2 regions of the Pseudoalteromonas sp. PB2-1 genome follow, and region 2 is predicted to be linked to the other one. Evidence: predicted binding sites of a transcription regulator. Region 2 holds the regulator's gene; the other holds the start of a gene.
The links. Region 2 encodes NrdR, which represses ribonucleotide reductase genes. Its sites were predicted from a motif close to AAACACNANATNTNGTGTTT; they were not measured.

Region 1: nrdA (class 1a ribonucleoside-diphosphate reductase subunit alpha) is a predicted target of NrdR. The motif match lies at 8,389-8,408, and genes of this name have one in related genera.

What each region holds. Positions count from the first base shown of each region.
Region 1 is NZ_CP090667.1:1,749,207-1,760,434, reverse strand. It holds gene rpsA (30S ribosomal protein S1) at 1-510, opposite strand, end outside; gene cmk ((d)CMP kinase) at 603-1,316, opposite strand; gene aroA (3-phosphoshikimate 1-carboxyvinyltransferase) at 1,421-2,701, opposite strand; gene serC (3-phosphoserine/phosphohydroxythreonine transaminase) at 2,704-3,792, opposite strand; gene gyrA (DNA topoisomerase (ATP-hydrolyzing) subunit A) at 3,862-6,558, opposite strand; gene ubiG (bifunctional 2-polyprenyl-6-hydroxyphenol methylase/3-demethylubiquinol 3-O-methyltransferase UbiG) at 6,735-7,445, shown strand; gene L0Z67_RS08065 (HAD family hydrolase) at 7,445-8,119, shown strand; gene nrdA (class 1a ribonucleoside-diphosphate reductase subunit alpha) at 8,512-10,797, shown strand; gene nrdB (class Ia ribonucleoside-diphosphate reductase subunit beta) at 10,868-11,228, shown strand, end outside.
Region 2 is NZ_CP090667.1:817,903-829,130, reverse strand. It holds gene ribBA (bifunctional 3,4-dihydroxy-2-butanone-4-phosphate synthase/GTP cyclohydrolase II) at 1-609, opposite strand, end outside; gene L0Z67_RS03875 (riboflavin synthase) at 651-1,304, opposite strand; gene ribD (bifunctional diaminohydroxyphosphoribosylaminopyrimidine deaminase/5-amino-6-(5-phosphoribosylamino)uracil reductase RibD) at 1,309-2,448, opposite strand; gene nrdR (transcriptional regulator NrdR) at 2,451-2,900, opposite strand; gene glyA (serine hydroxymethyltransferase) at 3,009-4,265, opposite strand; gene L0Z67_RS03855 (hypothetical protein) at 4,558-4,926, shown strand; gene thrC (threonine synthase) at 4,975-6,258, opposite strand; gene thrB (homoserine kinase) at 6,277-7,203, opposite strand; gene thrA (bifunctional aspartate kinase/homoserine dehydrogenase I) at 7,213-9,630, opposite strand; gene L0Z67_RS03835 (response regulator) at 9,859-10,233, opposite strand; gene L0Z67_RS03830 (sensor histidine kinase) at 10,471-11,228, shown strand, end outside.

The DNA.
Region 1 (11,228 bases), 930 kb from region 2:
GCGAGAAACAACAACGTTGTTACGTTTTTGGTCAAGCTTGATTACTTTGAACTCAAGCTCTTTACCTTCAAGGTGAGTTGTGTCACGTACTGGACGAACATCAACAAGTGAACCAGGTAGGAAAGCACGGATTGAATCAACTTCAACAGTGAAACCGCCTTTAACTTTACCGTTGATAACACCAGTAACAGTTTCTTGCTCTTCACACGCTTTCTCAAGACGGATCCATGCTTCGTGACGCTTCGCTTTCTCACGAGAAAGGATAGTTTCACCGAAACCGTCTTCGATTGCATCTAGTGCAACATCTACTTCGTCGCCAACAGCAACTTCTAGTTCACCAGCAGCATTTTTGAATTGCTCAGCAGGGATTGCACTCTCAGATTTAAGACCAGCATCAACAAGTACGATGTTGTTCTCGATTGAGATAACTGTACCTTTAACGATAGAGCCTTGCTCTGCTTCAAAACCCTTTAGGCTTTCTTCAAATAACTGCGCAAAATTTTCTGACATTATACGTCTCTAAATAATTAAATAACCAATTAGCAACCATGCTGCATGGGGTTGTTAAAATAGCACTGGCCTCCTGCCGGCACCTTAAAAATTTACTTTTTAGCTTTAGGAAGCTTACCTGCAAGCACGGCTTCATCTAACAAAGTTACAACTTTATCAAACACTTGCATTGCATTAAAATCACTTGTGTCGATTTCAATGGCGTCATCTGCAGGTACAAGCGGCGCAACTTCACGATTCATATCGCGATGATCACGCGCCTTTATATCCTCAAGTAGACCACTTAGTGTAACATCTAGACCACGTTCGTTCAACTCTGTAAAACGTCGACGCGCGCGCTCCTCAGCAGAGGCAGTCAAATATATCTTCAGTGGTGCATCAGGGAACACAACCGTTCCCATATCACGACCATCAGCAATTAAACCATTTTCAGTTCTAAATGCTCGCTGGCGGCGTAACAATGCTTCTCTAACTCGCGGCAATGCTGCAACTTTTGAGGCAGCAGCGCCTACTTCTTCGTTTCTAATTGTGGTTGTGACATCCTCGCCTTCCAAAATAATTTTCGATGTGTGTGCTTGGCTATCAACCAAAAATTGCACATCTAAATTTGCAGCAAGAGGAACAAGACCTTCTTCATTGTCTAATTCAATTTGATGATGGAGTGCCGCAAGTGACAACACACGATAAATCGCACCGCTGTCTAATACATCCCAACCTAATTTCTCGGCTAACAAGCGGCAAACAGTTCCTTTACCTGAACCACTTGGGCCATCTATGGTGATAACGGGCATTGATAACGCCTGCATTTATAACCTCCTGCAATGCACACCAAAATAAAACCGCGATATTATACGTCAGTTCTGATAATAGATCCGCATTTAGAGTGTAACTTTTTATATTTTCTTCTGTTTTATTGACTTGAGACAGACTCTAGTACTTTGAAAAACGTTGGAAAAGTTTTGTATGTACACTTAGGATCGTTAATGGTAATTGGCTTACCGCCAACTGCCACCATCGCAAAGCACATGGCAATACGATGATCGTTATAGGTATCAATCGCTACATCGTTAAATGTTTTAGGTGGTGTAATTTCGATGAAATCTTCCCCTTCAACAACTTCAGCACCTACTTTTCGAAGCTCTGTGGCCATGGCATATAAGCGATCTGTTTCTTTCACGCGCCAGTTATAAATGTTGCGAATGGCCGTTTTACCTTTTGCAAAAAGCGCAACAGTTGCCAGCGTCATTGCGGCATCTGGGATTGCATTGGCATCAATATCTACGGCGTTAAGCTCTCCCTTACGAACCACCAGCTTTTCATCGTACCAATCGATTTTAGCGCCAACTTGTTCCATGACTTTAGCAAAGCCAATGTCGCCTTGAACAGATGCAGCACCTACCCCATTGATCTCAATTTCGCCGCCCGCTATTGCAGCTGCCGCAACGAAGTAAGAAGCACTAGATGCATCCCCTTCAACCATAATACGCTCAAGTGCTTGGTACTGTTGACAGCCTTTAACGTAAAACGTTTCGTAATTGTCATGGCTCACAGTAACGCCAAAACGCTTCATCACATCAAGGGTGATATCGATATAAGGTTTTGATACCAAGGTGCCTTTAATAGTGATTTCTGTGTCGCCATTAAATAGCGGGGCTGCCATTAATAATGCAGTTAAAAATTGACTTGAAATGCTGCCATCAATGTCAACTTTACCACCGTTGATTTTGCCGCCTTTAATGGCCAGAGGCGGATAATCTTTATTTTTTAGGTATTCAACATCACCGCCAAGTGCTTGTAGCGCATCAACCAAGTGACCGATTGGGCGCTCTTCCATACGTGGCTCACCCACCAGTTGGTATTCACCTTCTACAGCCGCTAACACTGCTGTAAGCGGACGATAAGCAGTACCGGCATTACCTAAAAATAGCGGCTCACTTGGCGTTTTAAATTTACCGGCAACACCTTCGACAGTTGCCACTGTTTTGTCTTCGTTAAGCGAAACATTTACGCCTAGAAGTTTTAGCGCACCTAGCATATGACGAATGTCATCACTATCAAGTAGGTTTTCTACAACTGTGGTGCCCTCTGCCAGCGCTGCTAGCAGTAAAATACGGTTTGATAAGCTTTTTGAGCCAGGCAGTGTCACACTGCCATTTACCTTTGTAATAGGTTCAAGACGAAGCTGTTCCATAATTAGCTGTTCTCCTTGGCAAATTTATCCATAAAATTAACCAAAGCTTGAACACCTTCTAACGGCATCGCGTTATAGATACTTGCACGCATACCACCGACAATACGGTGGCCTTCAAGAGCTAATAAGCCTGCTTCTTTTGACTCAATGATAAACTTGTCATTAAGCGATTCGTCGTTTAACCAAAACGGTACGTTCATACGTGAACGGCAATGCTTAGCAACTTTATTATTATAAAAATCAGAGTTATCAATAAAATTGTAAAGTAGCTCTGCTTTTGCGATATTTTGCTCTTCCATGGCTTTAACGCCGCCATTTGCTTCAAGCCATTCAAAGACTTCAGCTGCTAAGTACCACGCAAATGTAGGTGGCGTGTTATACATACTGCCTTGTTTTGCTTCTAATGCGTAATCAAGAATACCTGGCTTTGCAAGGCCCTCACGCTCAAGTAACGTTTTGCGGATAATAACAATCGATAAGCCAGACGGACCGATATTCTTTTGTGCACCAGCGTAAATAAGATCAAACTGATTCACATCAATTTCGCGCGATAAAATAGTCGAAGACATGTCAGCCACAATGGGAGCTGACGGATGTGAAGGCACATCAAAAATTTCAATACCATCTACGGTTTCATTTGGGCAATAGTGAATGTACGATGCATCCGCAGGTAATTCCCAGCTGCTCGCTGGTTTGATAGAAAACTGGCCATTTTGCTGCTCATCATCACGTACATTGATGCTTTCAACGGCAGTGAATTTTGCGGCTTCTGAAGTTGCGCCTTTCGACCACACACCGTTTTCACAATAAACGGCGGTTTTATCATTAAGGTGAAGATTCAATGGAACCGCGCTAAATTGACCACGGCCACCACCGTGCATAAATAACACTTCAAATTCATCGCTAATATTCATTAAACGACGCAGGCTAGCTTCACATTTAGCTGTGAGCTCTATGAAATCACTACTGCGATGGCTGATTTCCATCACAGATACACCTAAACCTTGCCAATCTATAAATTCTTTTTGTGCTTTTTGCATTACTGCCGGCGGCAGCATTGCCGGTCCTGCACAAAAATTATATTTAGTCATTACTTTGCCTCATTCCAGTAATTATAGTGCTAATAAAAAAAGCGGCCGAAGCCGCTTTTTAAATCAATGTTATTCTGAAGGTGGGTTATCACCCGTTTCTTCAGGATTTGTATCGACTACTTCAACGGCCTCGCCTTCGATGGCTTCAAGCTCATCAACTTCGATTTCTTCAATACGTTGTAAACCAACTACTTGCTCTTCGTCAATAGTTCGTATCAAAATAACGCCCTGTGTATTACGACCAACTGTAGAAACCTCATTAACCCTAGTACGTACGAGTGTACCGCGATTAGAGATAATCATGATTTCGTCGTTGTCATCAACTTGTACTGCACCAACCACAGCGCCATTACGCTCGCTTACTTTGATTGATACAACACCTTGCGTTGCACGGCTCTTCGATGGGTAATCTTCAAGTGCCGTACGCTTACCGTAACCATTTTCAGTCACAGTGAGGATTGCGCCATCTGACTTAGGTACGATTAATGACACCACGCGTTGATCGTCCGCCATCTTAATACCACGAACACCCGTCGCTGTACGGCCCATTGGACGTACACCTTTGAAGCGGATTTCTGGGTTACCATTTTCGTCTAGAACTGCATTGCCGTTTTCATCAACGACAGCTGATTCTTCCGCTTCTTTAAAGCGAACAACTTTACCCGCATCAGTGAATAGCATGATTTCATTCGTGCCATCAGTGATATCAACACCAATTAGGCTATCGCCTTCATTTAGGTTCACAGCGATGATACCGCTGGCACGTTGACGGCTATACGCAGTCAGTGGTGTTTTCTTAACTGTACCAAACGCAGTCGCCATGAAGATGTATTTATCTTCTTCGTACTCACGTACCGGTAAGATAGCAGTAATACGTTCATCAGCTTCAAGTGGTAATAAGTTAACAATTGGCTTACCGCGCGCCGCACGGCTTGCAAGTGGTAACTGATATACTTTAAGCCAATACAAGCGACCTGCCGTTGAGAAACACAGGATTGTATCGTGTGTATTGGCAACTAATAGACGTTCGATGAAATCTTCATCTTTCATCTTCGTTGCTGACTTACCTTTACCACCACGACGCTGTGCTTCGTAGTCAGATAATGGCTGATACTTAACGTAACCTTCGTGAGAAAGCGTTACAACAACGTCTTCTTCATTAATTAGGTCTTCAAGGCTGATATCGTGAGCCGCTGCACTGATTTCAGTACGACGTTCGTCACCATATTGCTCTTTAATTTCTACTAGCTCGTCGCGGATAACTTCCATTAGGCGATCTGGGCTTGAAAGTATAAATAAAAGCTCAGCAATAAGATCAAGGAGTGTTTGGTACTCGTCTAAGATCTTTTCATGCTCAAGACCCGTTAGCTTGTGTAAACGTAGGTCTAGAATTGCTTGTGCTTGTTGCTCAGATAAATAGTATTGACCGTCACGGATACCTAAATCATCAGCTAACCAATCAGGACGTGCAACGTTATCTTCACCTGCTTTTTCAAGCATTGCTTTAACAGTACCCAGCTCCCATGAGCGTGCTGTTAATGCTGCTTTTGCTTCTGCTGGTGTTGGTGACTTACGAATAAGTTCAATAATCGGATCGATATTCGCAAGAGCAATCGCTAAGCCTTCAAGCGTGTGAGCACGGTCACGGGCTTTACGTAAATCAAATACCGTACGACGTGTAACCACTTCACGGCGGTGTACGATAAACGCTTCAAGCATTTCTTTAAGGTTAAAGCACTTAGGTTGGTTGTTATCTAGTGCAACCATGTTCATACCAAACACAGTTTGTAACTGAGTTTGTGCATAAAGGTTGTTTAAGATTACTTCACCAACATCACCACGTTTGATTTCGATAACGATGCGCATACCGTCTTTATCTGATTCATCACGTAGTGCGCTAATACCTTCAATCTTCTTATCTTTAACAAGCTCAGCGATCTTTTCGATAAGGCGTGCTTTGTTAACTTGATAAGGGATTTCGTGGACGATGATCGTCTCACGGCCAGTTTTTTCGTCTACTTCGATTTCAGCGCGAGCACGAATATAAACTTTACCACGGCCCGTTAGGTACGCTTGCTCAATACCTTTTTTACCATTGATAATCGCCGCAGTCGGGAAATCTGGACCTGGGATATATTCAATAAGGTCAGCAATTGTCATATCAGGGTTTTGAATAAGCGCTAAACAACCATTGATAACTTCTGTTAAGTTATGAGGTGGAATGTTTGTCGCCATACCAACCGCGATACCCGAAGAACCGTTTACTAATAAGTTAGGTACTTTAGTAGGTAATACGTCAGGAATTTGCTCAGTACCGTCGTAGTTAGGTACGTAATCAACCGTTTCTTTTTCTAAGTCAGCTAATAATTCATGTGACATTTTCGCCATACGGACTTCCGTATAACGCATTGCTGCCGCAGAGTCACCATCAACAGAACCAAAGTTACCTTGGCCGTCAACTAGCATATAGCGTAATGAGAAAGGCTGCGCCATACGAACGATGGTGTCATATACCGCGCTGTCGCCATGTGGGTGGTACTTACCGATTACATCACCAACAACACGTGCTGATTTCTTGTAAGGTTTATTCCAATCATTATTGAGTTCGTTCATTGCGAATAAAACACGGCGGTGAACAGGCTTTAAGCCGTCACGTACGTCTGGCAATGCACGCCCTACGATTACACTCATCGCGTAATCAAGGTAGGAGTTTTTTAATTCATCTTCAATATTGACTGGCAGAATTTCATTGGCGAGATCAGTCATTTGATTTCACATTCCTTCAGTATTGACTCATAAAGAGGCAAAGCGCCGTCTTCAGAGCTTTAGTTATTATTTCCAGACCATGCTATCACAATTTATTTAGATTTACAGGCGCTAAATCTTTGCGATTTATTAATTTACCCCTATATAATGGCCTCAGATTGACGAGGAAGTTTTTTATGACCGAACATCAAAATGTAGATAATGCAGAAATTGCAAAGTTTGAAGCCATCGCAGAACGTTGGTGGGACCGCGACGGAGAGTTCAAACCTCTTCATGAAATAAATCCTCTTCGCTTGGATTTTGTTGCCGATAAAGTGGGCGGCTTATTTGATAAAGAAACCTTAGATGTTGGCTGTGGCGGCGGCATCTTAAGTGAAAGTATGGCACGTATGGGCGCAAAGGTGACCGGCATCGATATGGGTCAAGAGCCATTAACCGTTGCCAAACTACACAGTTTGGAAACCGGCGTGCCCGTTGATTATATTAAAGTACCCGCAGAAGAGTTTGCTGAAGAGCACCCTGCTCGCTTTGATGTGATCACTTGTATGGAAATGCTGGAGCATGTTCCAGATCCTGCTTCTATTATTCGTGCTGTAGCAGAACTTGCCAAACCGGGCGCCGATGTGTTCTTTTCAACATTAAATAAAACCCCGAAAGCATACTTATTTGCCATTGTTGGCGCTGAAAAGCTTTTAAAAATGGTGCCCGAAGGTACTCATGACCACAAGAAGTTTATAAAACCTGCACAGCTTATTGCATGGGCAGAAGAGGCAGGCTTAAAAGTAAGAGCCAGTACAGGCCTTACCTATAATCCGTTCTCTAAGCAGTACAGCTTAAATGATGATGTCAGTGTTAATTACATTCTTCACTTTGAGAAACTGGTCTGATGAGTGGTGTACAAACACCCCCTATCGATTTTGATGCGTTTATCTTTGATTTAGATGGCACACTACTCGATACCGCAGATGACTTAGGTGGCGCATTAAACCGTGTCTTAGCTGATGCCAATGTGGCGCCTGTTGCTGAGCATGTTTATCGCCCCGCAGCTTCTAATGGTGCAAATGCATTATTAGAAGTAGGCTTTGGTGATAAATGGCCCGAACTTGAACAACTCGCCTTGCGCCAGCAGCTTCTTGACTACTACGCTGCAGATATTGCTGTGCACAGTAAATGCTTTAAGGGTATAGAGCAGCTCTTAGTTGCACTTGAACAAAAAGACATTAAATGGGGCATTATGACTAATAAACCAGGTTTTTTAACAGAGCCGTTAGTCAAAGCAATCCCTTCTTTAAGTAATGCTATGGCTGTGGTGAGTGGAGATACACTAGACGTGGCGAAGCCATCTCCAGATCCACTACTGCATACTGCTGAGATCCTCAATGTTGATCCCAGTCGTTGTTTATATATAGGGGATGCGGAGCGCGACATCCAAGCGGCAAAAGCAGCCAATATGTATAGTGCTACTGCTTTATGGGGCTATATACCCAGTGTTGATGCTGCTCTGGATTGGCAAGCTGATTTCAATTGGCATTCGCCTATTGATGGATTTAACCATATATAGTGCTATATTTAAATTTAGATACTATATATTGTGATCGGTTTGAGTTTTGAGCATTCTTTGACGATAAAAAAAACAGTCAAAATTTATTTTCAAAAACGGTAAATTTTCTAGATCTTGAGTTGATTTTTACAAATTTCATCATCAATGAATGGTCAAAGGTTAATGCTCACTAACACAATGCGCTTATCCAGTAGTTATCCACAAATAGGGGCATTTCTGTCCCTTGCAAATGATCGCAGACCACACTATCTTGTGATCTGCAATTTAAAGAACACCAGATATTGTGGCTAAATGTTATTCAATTCACACAATCTAGTGTTTAATAATAAAAATTATACTGAAGAATAAGTTTTCACTAAAAATATAATTTCCCAAGGAATACAGGCAAGACTATGAACCAACAGCTATCTGTAAGCAAACGTGACGGCCGTAAAGAGTCACTTGATCTAGATAAGATCCACCGCGTGATCGCTTGGGCCGCCGAAGGTCTAAATAACGTGTCTGTCTCGCAAGTTGAATTAAAATCACATATTCAATTTTACGATGGAATTCGTACCGATGACATTCATGAAACTATCATCAAAGCGGCAGCTGATCAGATCTCTAAAGATACGCCTGACTACCAATACCTTGCTGCTCGATTAGCTGTATTCCATTTACGTAAAAAAGCGTACGGCCAATTTGAGCCACCACGCTTATACGATCACATCACGAAATTAGTTGAAGACAAACGTTATGATCAACACTTACTTGTTGATTATACCGAGCAAGAAATCGATGAGTTAGATTCTTATATTGATCACAACCGCGACTTAAACTTCAGCTATGCTGCTGTAAAACAGCTAGAAGGGAAATATTTGGTTCAAAACCGTGTTACTGGTGAAATTTACGAAAGTGCACAGTTTTTATATATCTTAGTGGCTGCAAGCTTATTCTCTGATTATCCAAAAGAAACGCGTCTTGACTACATCAAGCGCTTTTATGATGCAGTATCTACATTCAAGATTTCATTACCAACACCAATCATGGCCGGTGTGCGTACGCCTACGCGCCAGTTCAGCTCATGTGTACTTATCGAGTGTGGTGATAGCCTAGATTCTATTAATGCGACATCGTCTGCGATCGTTAAGTATGTTTCGCAACGTGCAGGGATTGGTATTAATGCGGGTCGCATTCGTGCGCTTGGCAGCCCTATTCGCAACGGTGAAGCGTACCACACAGGTTGTATCCCGTTTTATAAGCATTTTCAAACAGCAGTTAAAAGCTGTTCACAAGGTGGTGTACGCGGCGGCGCAGCAACCCTATTCTACCCATTATGGCACTTAGAAGTTGAAAACTTATTAGTTCTTAAGAACAACCGTGGTGTTGACGATAACCGTGTTCGTCACCTTGACTACGGTGTACAGTTCAACAAATTAATGTACAGCCGTTTAATTAAAGATGATTACATCACTTTATTTAGCCCATCAGATGTACCTGGTCTATATGACGCCTTCTTCGAAGATCAAGCGAAGTTTGATGAGCTATATGTTAAGTACGAGCAAGACGAGTCAATTCGCAAAAAACGTATTAAAGCGATTGAGTTATTCTCAATGTTTGCACAAGAGCGTGCAAGCACAGGTCGTATCTACTTACAAAATGTTGACCACTGTAATACACACAGCCCGTTCATTTCGACTGTGGCACCAATTCGTCAATCTAACCTATGTTTAGAAATTGCATTACCAACTAAGCCACTTAGCAATGTAATGGATGAAGAAGGTGAAATTGCACTGTGTACTTTGTCTGCGTTTAACTTAGGTGCAATTGAATCACTTGATGAATTAGAAGAGCTTGCTGAACTTGCAGTTCGTGCGCTTGATAACTTACTTGATTTCCAAGACTACCCTGTTCCAGCAGCTAAAAACGCGACTATGGGTCGTCGTACGTTAGGTATTGGTGTAATTAACTTTGCTTACTACTTAGCGAAAAATGGCAAGCGTTACTCAGACGGCAGTGCAAATGCGCTGACTCACAAAACATTTGAAGCAATTCAATATTACCTAATGAAAGCGTCAAATGAGTTAGCGAAAGAACGTGGTGCATGTCCAAAATTTAACGAGACTACGTATTCTCAAGGCATTATGCCAACAGATACTTACAAGCGTGACCTTGATCAGTTCTGTGAAGAGCCACTTCACTTAGACTGGGATTCATTACGTGCCAGCATTAAAGAGCACGGTATGCGTAACTCGACGCTGTCTGCACTCATGCCTTCAGAGACATCATCGCAAATCTCTAATGCAACCAATGGTATTGAACCACCACGTGGTCATATCAGTGTTAAAGCAAGTAAAGATGGTATCTTAAAGCAAGTAGTACCAGAGTATGAAAATCTGAAAGATAACTACGAGCTACTGTGGGATATTCCTTCAAACGATGGTTACTTACAACTTGTTGGTATTATGCAAAAATTCGTTGACCAAACGATCTCTGCAAACACGAACTATGATCCATCTAAGTACGAAGGCGGTAAAGTACCTATGAAGGTGCTATTAAAAGATTTACTAACTGCGTATAAACTCGGTGTTAAAACCCTGTACTATCACAACACCCGTGACGGTGCATCTGACTCTCAAGATGAGTTAACACCTGAGGTTGAAGATGACAGTTGTGCAGGCGGCGCTTGTAAAATCTAATTAAATTAATAACATAACAAAGGCGGGCTCATTAGCCCGCTTTGTCCTGACTGTTTTTTGAGAAATCACTATGTCATATACAACTTTTAGTCGAAACCATAATAACCAATTACAAGAACCGATGTTTTTCGGCCAAACAGTAAACGTGTCACGTTACGATCAACAAAAGTACCCTATTTTCGAAAAGTTAATAGAAAAACAATTATCGTTTTTCTGGCGCCCTGAAGAGGTTGACGTAAGTAAAGATCGCTTAGATTTCCAAGCGCTTCCTGATCATGAAAAACACATTTTTTTGAGTAACCTAAAATATCAAACACTACTTGATAGTGTGCAAGGTCGCTCTCCAAATGTTGCCTTACTGCCGATTGTATCAATCCCTGAGCTTGAAACATGGATCGAAACATGGGCATTCAGCGAGACTATTCACAGCC
Region 2 (11,228 bases):
TTCGTTTAGGTTTCTGTACTCGATTAAATCCGCAATGGTGCCAATTTTTAAGTCATGCTCTTTCGCAAATACTTCGAGATCTGGGCGACGTGCCATGGTGCCATCTGCATTTAAAATTTCAACAATCACTGATGAAGGCTCAAGACCCGCTAAACGCGCTAAATCACAACCCGCTTCAGTATGACCGGCACGTGTTAACACGCCACCTGGCTGCGCCATAATTGGAAAAATATGCCCTGGTTGTACAATATCGCTCGGCACGGCACCTTTAGCGATAGCCGCTTGCACTGTGCGTGCGCGGTCGGCCGCAGAAATACCCGTTGTTACGCCTTTAGCCGCTTCAATCGACATAGTGAAATTAGTTGAAAAGGCAGCACCGTTGTTTTTGACCATAAGTGGTAATTCTAACTGCTGACAACGCTCTTGTGTCATGGTTAAACAAATTAAACCACGGCCGTGTGTTGCCATAAAGTTGATGGCATCAGCACTAATATGTTCTGCTGCGATGATTAAATCGCCTTCATTTTCTCTGTCTTCATCGTCCATTAAAATAACCATTTTACCGGCTTTAATGTCATCGATAATTTCTTGCGCGCTGTGTAAATTCATAATGTGCCCATGAGAGTATGATTAATTTGACCTATCCGTGCTTATTTAATAAAGCCAGCTTGTGCTAGCAAGCTCATTGATATGTCTGAACGGGAAGGTTGTTCAGCCCCTTTTATTAGGCGCTCTAAATAGCGAGCAATCTGGTCAACTTCTAAGTTCACCTGAGTACCCACCTGAAATTCTGCAATCGTTGTTTGCTCAGCGGTATGTGGAACAATCGTCAACTTAAAGCGATTTTGCTCGACTTCGTTGACCGTTAAACTAATACCATCAATACATACCGAACCTTTGTAGGGAATGTATTTCATTAAATCGCTGTTGGTACTTAGCCAATACTCTGTTGCACGAGCATTAGGACTAATACTTTCTACCGTCGCAATACCATCAACATGGCCTGATACCAAGTGCCCACCTAAGCGAGAAAGTGGTTGCATGGCTTTTTCGAGATTAACTGTTTGGCCTTTTTTGTAATGTGCAAATCCAGTTAAGCTGATTGTTTCGTTTGATAAGTCAGCACTAAAACCATCGCTATATTTAGCGACAACCGTTAAACACACACCGTTGGTGGCAATACTGTCACCGAGCTTGACGTCTTTCATATCCAAATTATTGCTTTGGATACGAATAGCTAGATCACCTTGCTTTTGTGTTAGTTCAACAATTTTACCTGTTGCTTCAATTATTCCAGTAAACATAGTGCTACTCTTTATTTTCAATATATGTGGCTTGCTTTGCTTTTTTCGCGGTTATGCGGATGTCGTCACCAATCATCACTGTATCAGTAAAGGTCAGCTCAGTGATATCACTCATCATGGTGACTTCTGCAAAGTTTAGTAAGCTTTTGCCCAAATCACCTATTAACTTAGGAGCAATATAAACAATGTATTCGTCAATTAAATCTTGCTCAGCAAACACGCCAGCGAGGGTCGCACCTGCTTCGAGCCAAACATGATTAACTTGTAGTTCAGTAAGACGCTTTAAAAGGGCCGATAAATCAACTTTATTGTTAACTGCTGGCACCACTTCGTGCTTAACAAAATGAGGCCATTGATGCTGATTATCAAGCGACGTGGTAAAAATAATCACCGAGCTCTCGATGCTGAATAACGCAAGCTCAGGCGTTAACCTATTTTGTGAATCAATAATGACTCGGGTCGGCTGGCGTAAAGGCAGCGAGGTTGGCATGGTAAATGGAAGCTCTTCAATGCGAACATTCAGTTTTGCATTATCGGTCAAAACCGTATCTGCACCAGTGAGTATCGCGCAACTTTGGGCACGAAACGCTTGCACGTCTTGGCGTGCTTTAGAGCCTGTTATCCATTTACTTTGGCCGTTATTTAGCGCAGTTTTACCATCTAAACTACATGCCATTTTACAAGTCACATATGGCAATCCTGATTCCATACGCTTTAAAAAACCTTTGTTTAAATCGCGCGCTTGCTGTTCAAGTAAACCAGATGCAACGCTAATACCGGCGTCGGCTAAAATTTGTAGGCCGCGACCACTCACCGCAGGGTTTGGGTCGACCATAGCGGCAATCACCTTGCTAACACCCGCTGCTTTTAAACCTTCGGCACAAGGTGGAGTGCGTCCATAATGACTACAAGGCTCTAAAGTCACATAAGCAGTGGCGCCTTTCGCGTTGTCGCCAGCTACAGCCAAGGCATTCACTTCAGCATGGCCCTGCCCTGCTAATTGATGAAACCCTTCACCGACTATTTCGCCATCTTTAACCAAAACACAGCCAACATTCGGGTTTGGCGTCGTAGTAAAACGACCTTGTTTAGCAAGCTCAATGGCACGCGCCATATAAGCTGTATCAAGCTCTGTAAACGACATGATTAATCACCTAAACGAGCGATTTCTTCACCAAACTCGCGAATATCTTCAAATGAACGATAAACCGATGCAAAGCGCACATAGGCTACTTTGTCGAGTTTCTTTAGTGACTCCATGATGCACTCGCCAATTAAATGGCTAGAGATCTCACGTTCACCCGTGGCACGAAGTTGAGATTTAATGATATTAACGACTTCATCGACCTGCTCAGTGCTAACAGGGCGTTTCTCTAAAGCGCGATGCAAGCCATTGAGTAACTTGTCTTCATTAAATGGTTCGCGGCTACCGTCTTGCTTGATGACTCTTGGCATCACAAGCTCAGCGCCTTCAAAGGTGGTAAAGCGCTCATGGCATTCGTTACATTCACGTCGACGTCTCACTTGGTGACCACCGCCAACAAGTCGAGAATCAATTACTTTGGTATCTTTTGCGGTGCAAAAAGGGCAATGCATAGGGTTCAACTTCCGTTTATAAAAAACAAAAAAAGGCCGCTTAGTAAGCGGCCCTTATAATAGCAAAAAACAACGCTATTGTTATCTTAATTACGGTTTAACCAGTAATTAAGCGTAAACTGGTAATTTTTTACAGATAGCTTTCACTTTCTCTTTTACTTCTGCTTGTACAGACTCATCGTTGATGTTGTCTAGTACGTCACAGATCCAGCCCGCAAGCTCTTTTGACTCAGCTTCTTTGAAGCCACGGCGAGTAATAGCCGGAGAACCAATACGAAGACCAGACGTTACAAACGGTGAACGTGGGTCGTTTGGTACTGAGTTTTTGTTAACTGTGATGTTTGCATTACCTAGTGCAGCGTCAGCATCTTTACCTGTGATATCTTTATCGATTAGGTCAAGAAGGAATAAGTGGTTGTCTGTTTTACCAGAAACAACTTTGTAGCCACGCTCTTGAAGAACTTCAACCATAGCTTGAGCGTTCTTAACAACTTGTGCTTGGTACGTTTTAAACTCTGGTTGTAATGCTTCTTTAAACGCAACCGCTTTAGCAGCGATGATGTGACATAAAGGACCACCTTGACCACCAGGGAATACAGCGCTGTTTAGCTTTTTGTAAATCTCTTCATCACCACATGCAGAAACGATTAGACCGCCACGAGGACCCGCTAATGTTTTGTGAGTTGTTGTAGTAACAACGTGTGCGTGAGGGATTGGGCTTGGGTATACACCCGCTGCGATAAGACCAGCAACGTGAGCCATATCTACGAATAAGTATGCACCTACTTTGTCAGCGATTTCACGGAATTTAGCCCAATCAACAACGCCAGAGTATGCAGAGAAACCAGCGATGATCATTTTTGGCTTGTGCTCTAATGCAAGTGCTTCAACTTGAGCATAATCAATTTCGCCTGTCTCTTCATTTAGGCCGTATTGAATTGCATTGTACGTTTTACCAGAAAAGTTAACGTGTGAGCCGTGAGTTAAGTGGCCACCATGAGCTAAGCTCATACCTAGTACTGTATCGTGCGGCTGAAGAAGCGCTTGGAAAACAGCTGCGTTTGCTTGTGAACCTGCGTGAGGTTGAACGTTAGCGTAGTCAGTACCGAATAATTCGTTTGCACGGTCAATAGCCAGTTGCTCAACAACGTCAACGTGCTCACAACCGCCATAGTAACGTTTGCCTGGGTAGCCTTCAGCATATTTGTTCGTTAGCTGAGAGCCCTGTGCTTCAAGCACGCGTGGGCTACAGTAGTTTTCAGACGCGATCAGTTCGATGTGCTCTTCTTGACGAGCCGTCTCTTTATTGATGGCTGCAAATAACTCTGGATCGAAATCCGAAATATTCATGCTACGTTCTAACATGGGGTCTCCTAAGGCAACGTGTATGGTGTTTTTTTGAAGGCTATATTGTACGCTTAAAACGCACTTTTGCCTATCGTGTAAAGATGAACATATTTAAACAGGGATTGAATTTATTTCACAGTGTTTTAATAATGATATTTTTTTATTGATACATAACAAAAATTTATAAATTTAAAATATTACATATATTTTTAAAATGTCACTAAATTAAAAAGTGCCCGCTGATACTTGTATTTCCACTAACACCAACTAATCTTATAGTATTAGTTAGTATCATGGATGATAGCGAGACATGTTAGCCAAACCAATTTACGAAGTTGTCCCTTATGTGTACTTCTTTCTCGGGGTGAGTTGTATTACGTTAGCCAAGGATAGTGTGCCAACTTTAATCGGTATAATACTGTTTTTAATGGGCGCTAATGTGTGGCGTATGCGCTCTGAGGCCAGAAGAACTGATCACTCAAGCCAAAGAATAAAACAAACGAAATCTCACTATTACTATGAATTTAAACCATTTATTTTATTCATTTCAGCGTTCACTTTAATTCAGTGGACACAAAACGAAATAATCTCAATTATCAGTGTGTTACTGTGTATCGCCTCTTTGGTAATTCTCATTATGCGAGTTTTAAACCGTCATAGCCATTCACTACTTCATTAAAATAAGCAATATAAAAAAGAGCGGCTAAGCCGCTCTTTTTTATGGATATTACGCGAGTTTACTTAGTAGCTCAGTGCGAAGCAATTGATAATCAAACTTGATATCTTCAGCTAAACATTGCTTTGCTAATGCATCAGCAAGTGGTTTCGGCATAGGCAATTCGATATCTAAAATTTCTTCAACACTTTCTTTAAATTTAGCTGGGTGTGCAGTCGCTAAAAAGATGCCTGCGCTGCCGTCTGCTAGATTTTCTTTCAAGCCTTGATAAGCAATTGCAGTATGAGGCTCTGCAATGTAACCCGTTTGATGAATTTTTTTCATCACCTCTTTTGTTTCTTCTTCACCTACACAGCTTGAGTAAAAATCATCATAGCTAAACCATTTGTTATCCAACATAAACTGAACACGTGGCCAGTTATTCGGTTTACTCACATCCATTGCGTTCGATAACGACTCAAGTGTGTCATTCGGTGCCCATTCTTTATTTCGTAAAAAACGTGGCACCGTGTCGTTTTGATTCGTTGTGGCACTTAATTTAGCAACCGGCATACCAAGCACTGCTCCAATCATTGCAGCGCACACATTACCAAAGTTACCACTTGGTACTGAGATATGTGCTTTACTACGCTGCTCTTTAGGTAATTGAGCAATGGCTTCAAAGTAATAGCATACCTGTGCAACTAAACGACTGATGTTGATTGAGTTAGCAGAGTTTAGACCTAGCTTTTGTTTAACTTCATCGTCTAAAAACGCTTGTTTTACCATGCTTTGACAATCATCAAAGCTACCATCAACAGCATAGCAGTGAATGTTATTACCTAACGTTGTGAATAGCTTTTGCTGCGCCAGTGATATTTTCCCTTTCGGGTATAAGATCACGACATCAATATTAGGCTTATTATAAAATGCATGAGCAACCGCAGCCCCAGTGTCGCCTGATGTAGCCGTTAAAATCGTGACTTTTTCGCCTTGGTTAAATTGCGCAAGACATTCAGCCATAAAACGGCCACCAAAGTCTTTAAACGCAAGCGTTGGACCATGAAATAGCTCTAAGCAATAAATGTCTTTTTCAACTTCTACCAACTTCACATCAAAGTTAAACGCATTTTGCACCATCTGAGCAACGGTATCGGCAGGTAATTCATCACCAATTAGGTGCGATAAAATCTTGCTGCTACGGCTAACAAAGTCCAAATCTAATAACGCATCAATGTCTTGAATTGGCGTTAGGCTTTCTGGGAAGAACACCCCTTGGTTACGCCCTAAACCCGTTTTTACCGCTTCAACAAACGACACCTGTTGTGTTTCATCTTTTAAATTATGTAATTGCATGTTTATTCCTTAAATTCTTTAAAGCTGTCGTGTGCCAAGCTGATCAAGTTGACAGATGTGGCAAAAGCCCTGCTCATTGATGTAATTATCATTCAGCCACGCTGCACACTTTTGTGCAGCTGCAAGGCTCTTACACACGGTAAATAATGTTGGACCCGCCCCCGAAATACTGACAATCTCTGCGCCAAGCTCTGGTAAAGCACTTTTAGCTTCTGCAAAGCCTTGAATGAGCGGTGCGCGATGTGGCTCAGCTATTTCATCACTCATAATGGATAGCGCTGCATCAAAGCGACCAGTTAGCAATAAGCTACTAAATGCAGAAAGTCGCTGTGCAAACTCAACACTGTCGTGCATTGATAATTGCTTTGGCAGTACTGATCGCGCTTTTGCGGTATTCAGTGAAAAACCTGGAAAAGCCGCTACGTAATACCATTGATTATCAACAGGTAACGAAATTGACTTGTTCGGAATAAGTTCACCAGTTAATTGCAAACCACCTAAATAACATGGCGTGATGTTATCGTAATGACGGCCGCCACTAACAATGGCTTCAAAATCAGCCATCAACTCGATAAGTTGCTCTTGTGATAAGTTCGTTTCGGCAAACTTATCAAGGGCTGCAAACGCAGCCACCACAGAACACGCACTTGAACCTAAACCTGAGCCAATTGGTAAGTTCTTTTTAAGCTCCAGTTTTACCGCTGGCATAGCCGGCGCAACGTGTTCTTTAAAGTGAATTAAACATTGATAAGCCAAGTTTTCTTCAGCATTAGCAGGCAATTTATGAGCATAGTCGCCAGAGCAGACAAAGGTATCTTGCTCAGCGGCACTCACCTCGACAACATCACCTAATAAGGTGCCATCGATAGGTGCCAGCGCAGCACCTAGCGCATCAAAGCCAACAGCAAAATTCCCGATTGAAGCGGGTGCATATACACGGATCATAACCTGCTCCTAGCGCGTTAACGTTTTTAAGATATCAGCAAATACGCCTGCGGCCGTTACTTCAGCACCTGCGCCATAACCACGTATCACAAACGGGCGTGGTTGATAATATTGACTTAAGATTGCCAGTGCATTTTCACCGTCACGGATATCGTATAAAGCATGGCTACTATCTACGGCTTCAATGCCTACTTTACATTGACCGTTTTCAATAGTGCCCACATAACGAAGTACTTTACCTTCACTTGCTGCACTTTGAATGCGGTCGTTAAACTGCGCATCAACTGATGGTAGTTTTGCCATAAAATCGGCTACAGAATCATCTTCTGCAAACCCTTGTGGTAAAACAGATTCTACTTCAATATCGCTTAGTTCTAACTCAAGACCTGATTCACGAGCAATGATCAGTAGTTTTCGGGCAACATCAGTGCCTGATAAATCATCACGCGGATCTGGCTCTGTAAATCCACTTTCTTTTGCTTTTAACGTTGCTTCGCTAAGTGATAAACCATCTTGTAGCGCACCAAACATATACGATAATGAACCCGATAAGATACCGCTGAACTTAATAAGCTCATCACCCGCACCAAATAGCGATTTCAGGTTATCAAGAACCGGTAGGCCTGCACCTACGTTTGTTTCATATAAAAACTTACGATTATTCTTTTGTGTTGCTGCCACTAAATCTTGGTAGTAAGCATACGAGCTAGTATTGGCTTTTTTATTCGCCGCAACGACATGGAAGCCTGCATTTAAGAAATCAACATATTGCGCAGCAAGTTTATCGGCTGAGCTACAATCTACGATCACAGGGTTGATTAAGTGATTTTGTTTAACAAATTGCTCAACCAGATTTAAATCAAATGCTTGCTCTGAGCTCGCTAGTTTTTCTTGCCAGCCATCAAAAGCAATGCCTTCGCTATCTAGATATAGCTGTCTTGAGTTAGCAACACCGTATAGGTTCAGCTTAATGTTGCGTTTTTCAAGCCATGCTTGTTGGCGCTCTAGCTGCTGAATAAGCTCTTGACCAACTAAGCCACAGCCAAGTAGAAACACATCGATTGAAGGAATATGCGTAAAGAAGTTCTCATGGCACACTTTTACTGCGTCGTTGCATAGCTCACCATCGATAACGGCTGAAATGGCGCTTTCTGTTGAGTCTTGTGCAATAGCAACAATGTTAACCTGCGCTTGTGCCAATGAAGCAAAAAACTTAGCAGCTAAACCTTTATGAGCACGCATGTTGTCACCCACTAAAGTGACAATAGCAAGATTACGCTGTACTTGTACTGGCTCAATTAAACCAGCTTGTGATTCTAATTCGAAAGCTGTTTGTAATGCTTCAAGGGCAAGTGATAGGTCACTCTCATGCACACAGAAACTGATGCTAAATTCACATGAAGATTGAGTGATTAACACAATTGAAACATTGTCATGAGCCAGTGCATTAAATACTTTTGACGCCATGCCCACTTTGCCTTTCATACCCGGGCCTGACACCGTTAACATAGCGAGATTTTGTAAACTTGATAGCGCTTTAACAGGATCGCTCGACACACTGTCGTTGCTGATCACAGAACCTTCTGCACGTGGGTTATGAGTATTTTTAATCTCGCACGGCACACCTGCTTTAGCACAAGGTAAAATCGTTTTTGGGTGCAACACTTTCGCACCAAAATACGATAGTTCCATCGCTTCTTTATATGAAAGCGAATCAACCTTAGAGGCTTTTTTGATATAGCGCGGGTCAGCATTGTACACACCGTCTACATCAGTCCAGATTTGACACACATCAGCTTCTAAACACGCTGCTGCAATCGCAGCTGAGTAATCTGAACCATTACGGCCAAGTGTTGTAAGCTCCCCTTGCTCATTAGATGCTGTGAAACCTGGCATGATATAAATAGTACTTGGCGCCGCTTTCAATGCTTCTTGAAAACGTAGTTTACTTGCTGCTAAGTCAGCTTCAGCATCAATGTAACCACCTACAGAAGCTATACACGCCGTTGCTTCGAGGTAGCGAGCATTGCTCTCTTTAAGCATACATTCCATCAAGGCAACACTAACGCGCTCACCAAAACTGATTACATAAGCACGTACTTGGTCTGGGCAGCATTTTAAAAGTGCAACACCATCTAGTTTATTCTTAAGCTCGTTCAAGTCTGGCCAATTTGCTACCTGACCAAAATCAGCTTCAACAGCAACTTTTAATTGTTCACAGCGTTCAACCAGTGCTTGCCATAACTCACTAAAATCTTGCCCATGTTCTGCTGCACTTGCTAACGCTACCAGAGAATCTGTCATACCACCTGGTGCTGATAGAACTAACAACATTTCATCACGTAATTCTTCTTTGACTAACTGAGCTACCTGTTGCAAACACGCGAAGTCAGCCAAGGACGACCCGCCAAATTTTAATACTCGCATTATTTATGTTTCCTCATCCCATAAACGAAAAAAGGCCTGTGTTCTAGTGAACACAGGCCTTTATATTTGTTGCACCGACCTATGCCACTATCCCGTAAGGATGATGGTTGTAATAATAATGGTCGTTGCGTGATTAAATGTTTTCATAGCCTTTAGACTGCCCTATTACTAGCTAGGCTGTCAACCCTTTACTTGAAGATAAATTATGCATTTAGGTTATAAGAAACACTAATGAATACCAAATTTATGCAAGGTCGCTTTTAAGCGGGCAATATCTATCGGCTTGTCGATAAAGTCGATAGCACCTAGTTTTGCAACTCGTTGTTTCATTTCAACTTGAATATCAGCCGAAATAACTAATACAAAACACTCTATTTTTTCAGCTTTGATGGTTTCGAGTACAGTTACGCCATCGACTTCTGGCATAGTTAAATCCAAGCACAGCAAATCAAAGCTCTGCTCTCGTAAAAAAGTAAGTGCTTCTTTGCCATTCTTGGCTTGATGAATATCAGCACTGATGCAATCACCTAAGCACCTAACAACTTGTTTCCTAGCAACGTTTGAGTCATCGCAGACAAGTACTGTGAAATTAGAACTATTCATGAGATAAAAATCTTTGCTGTAGCAAATACAACATTAAAAAAGGCTAAAGTAAAAGATGAAGTAAATTTATAACACACTTTTTAAAGTGCAGTAAGGCTAAGTTTTTTCAATATTTAGTAACAATTTATAAATGTTTCTTCAAAAAAGGATATATTTATTTATTTTTAATCATTTATTAGCTAACTTTAGAACTAGCTGAATGTATTACAATTGTCACCAAGGAGCTATGGATATTCCATGCTACAAAAAAGCCTGTCAAAAAAATTATTAACCAGCGTACTCTCGGTCTACTTTTTATTAACGTTTGTAGTTACGTGTGGGCAGGTCATTGCTGAATACGTTAATACTAAAGACTATATACGTGACGAATTAACCACCTTGCAAAAAACATTTAGCCGAAGCTTAACCCGCGCCATTTGGGAGTTAAACACCAAACAAACAATTACCACGGCCGAGGGATTACTCGCCATTCCAATGATTGAAGGTATTATTGTTCGTGATGATAGCGGTGAAATATTATCCCAACTTGGGCGCTCTCTAGATATACACGAATTATACAGCCAACAACTAGTGCAAGAAGAAGCCATTATTGAGGACACCCCTTCGGGCTTATTTGGTTATACTTTCCCGCTTATTTTTGAGTTTTCAGGCAGAGCAACCCAAGTCGGTGATGTCACCCTATTTTCAAGCCGCGAAGTTGTCTTTAGCCGTATTATGATTTCAATTTATTTCTTGATTGGTAATGCGATGATCAAAACCACGTTTTTGATCATTTTATTTTTAATAGCCTTTAGAAAACAACTTACCGAGCCACTTGCACAACTCACCGAACAAATTGAAGACCTTGAGCTCAATGACTTAGAAGGTCGTCACATCGAAATCGAAACGAGTGAGCATAACGAGTTAAAAGTGATGGAAGAGTCATTCAATCGCTTAATAGATAAAGTGGTGTTGTACAGAGAAGAGCTCGAACATACCCAAAAAGAACTGCTCAT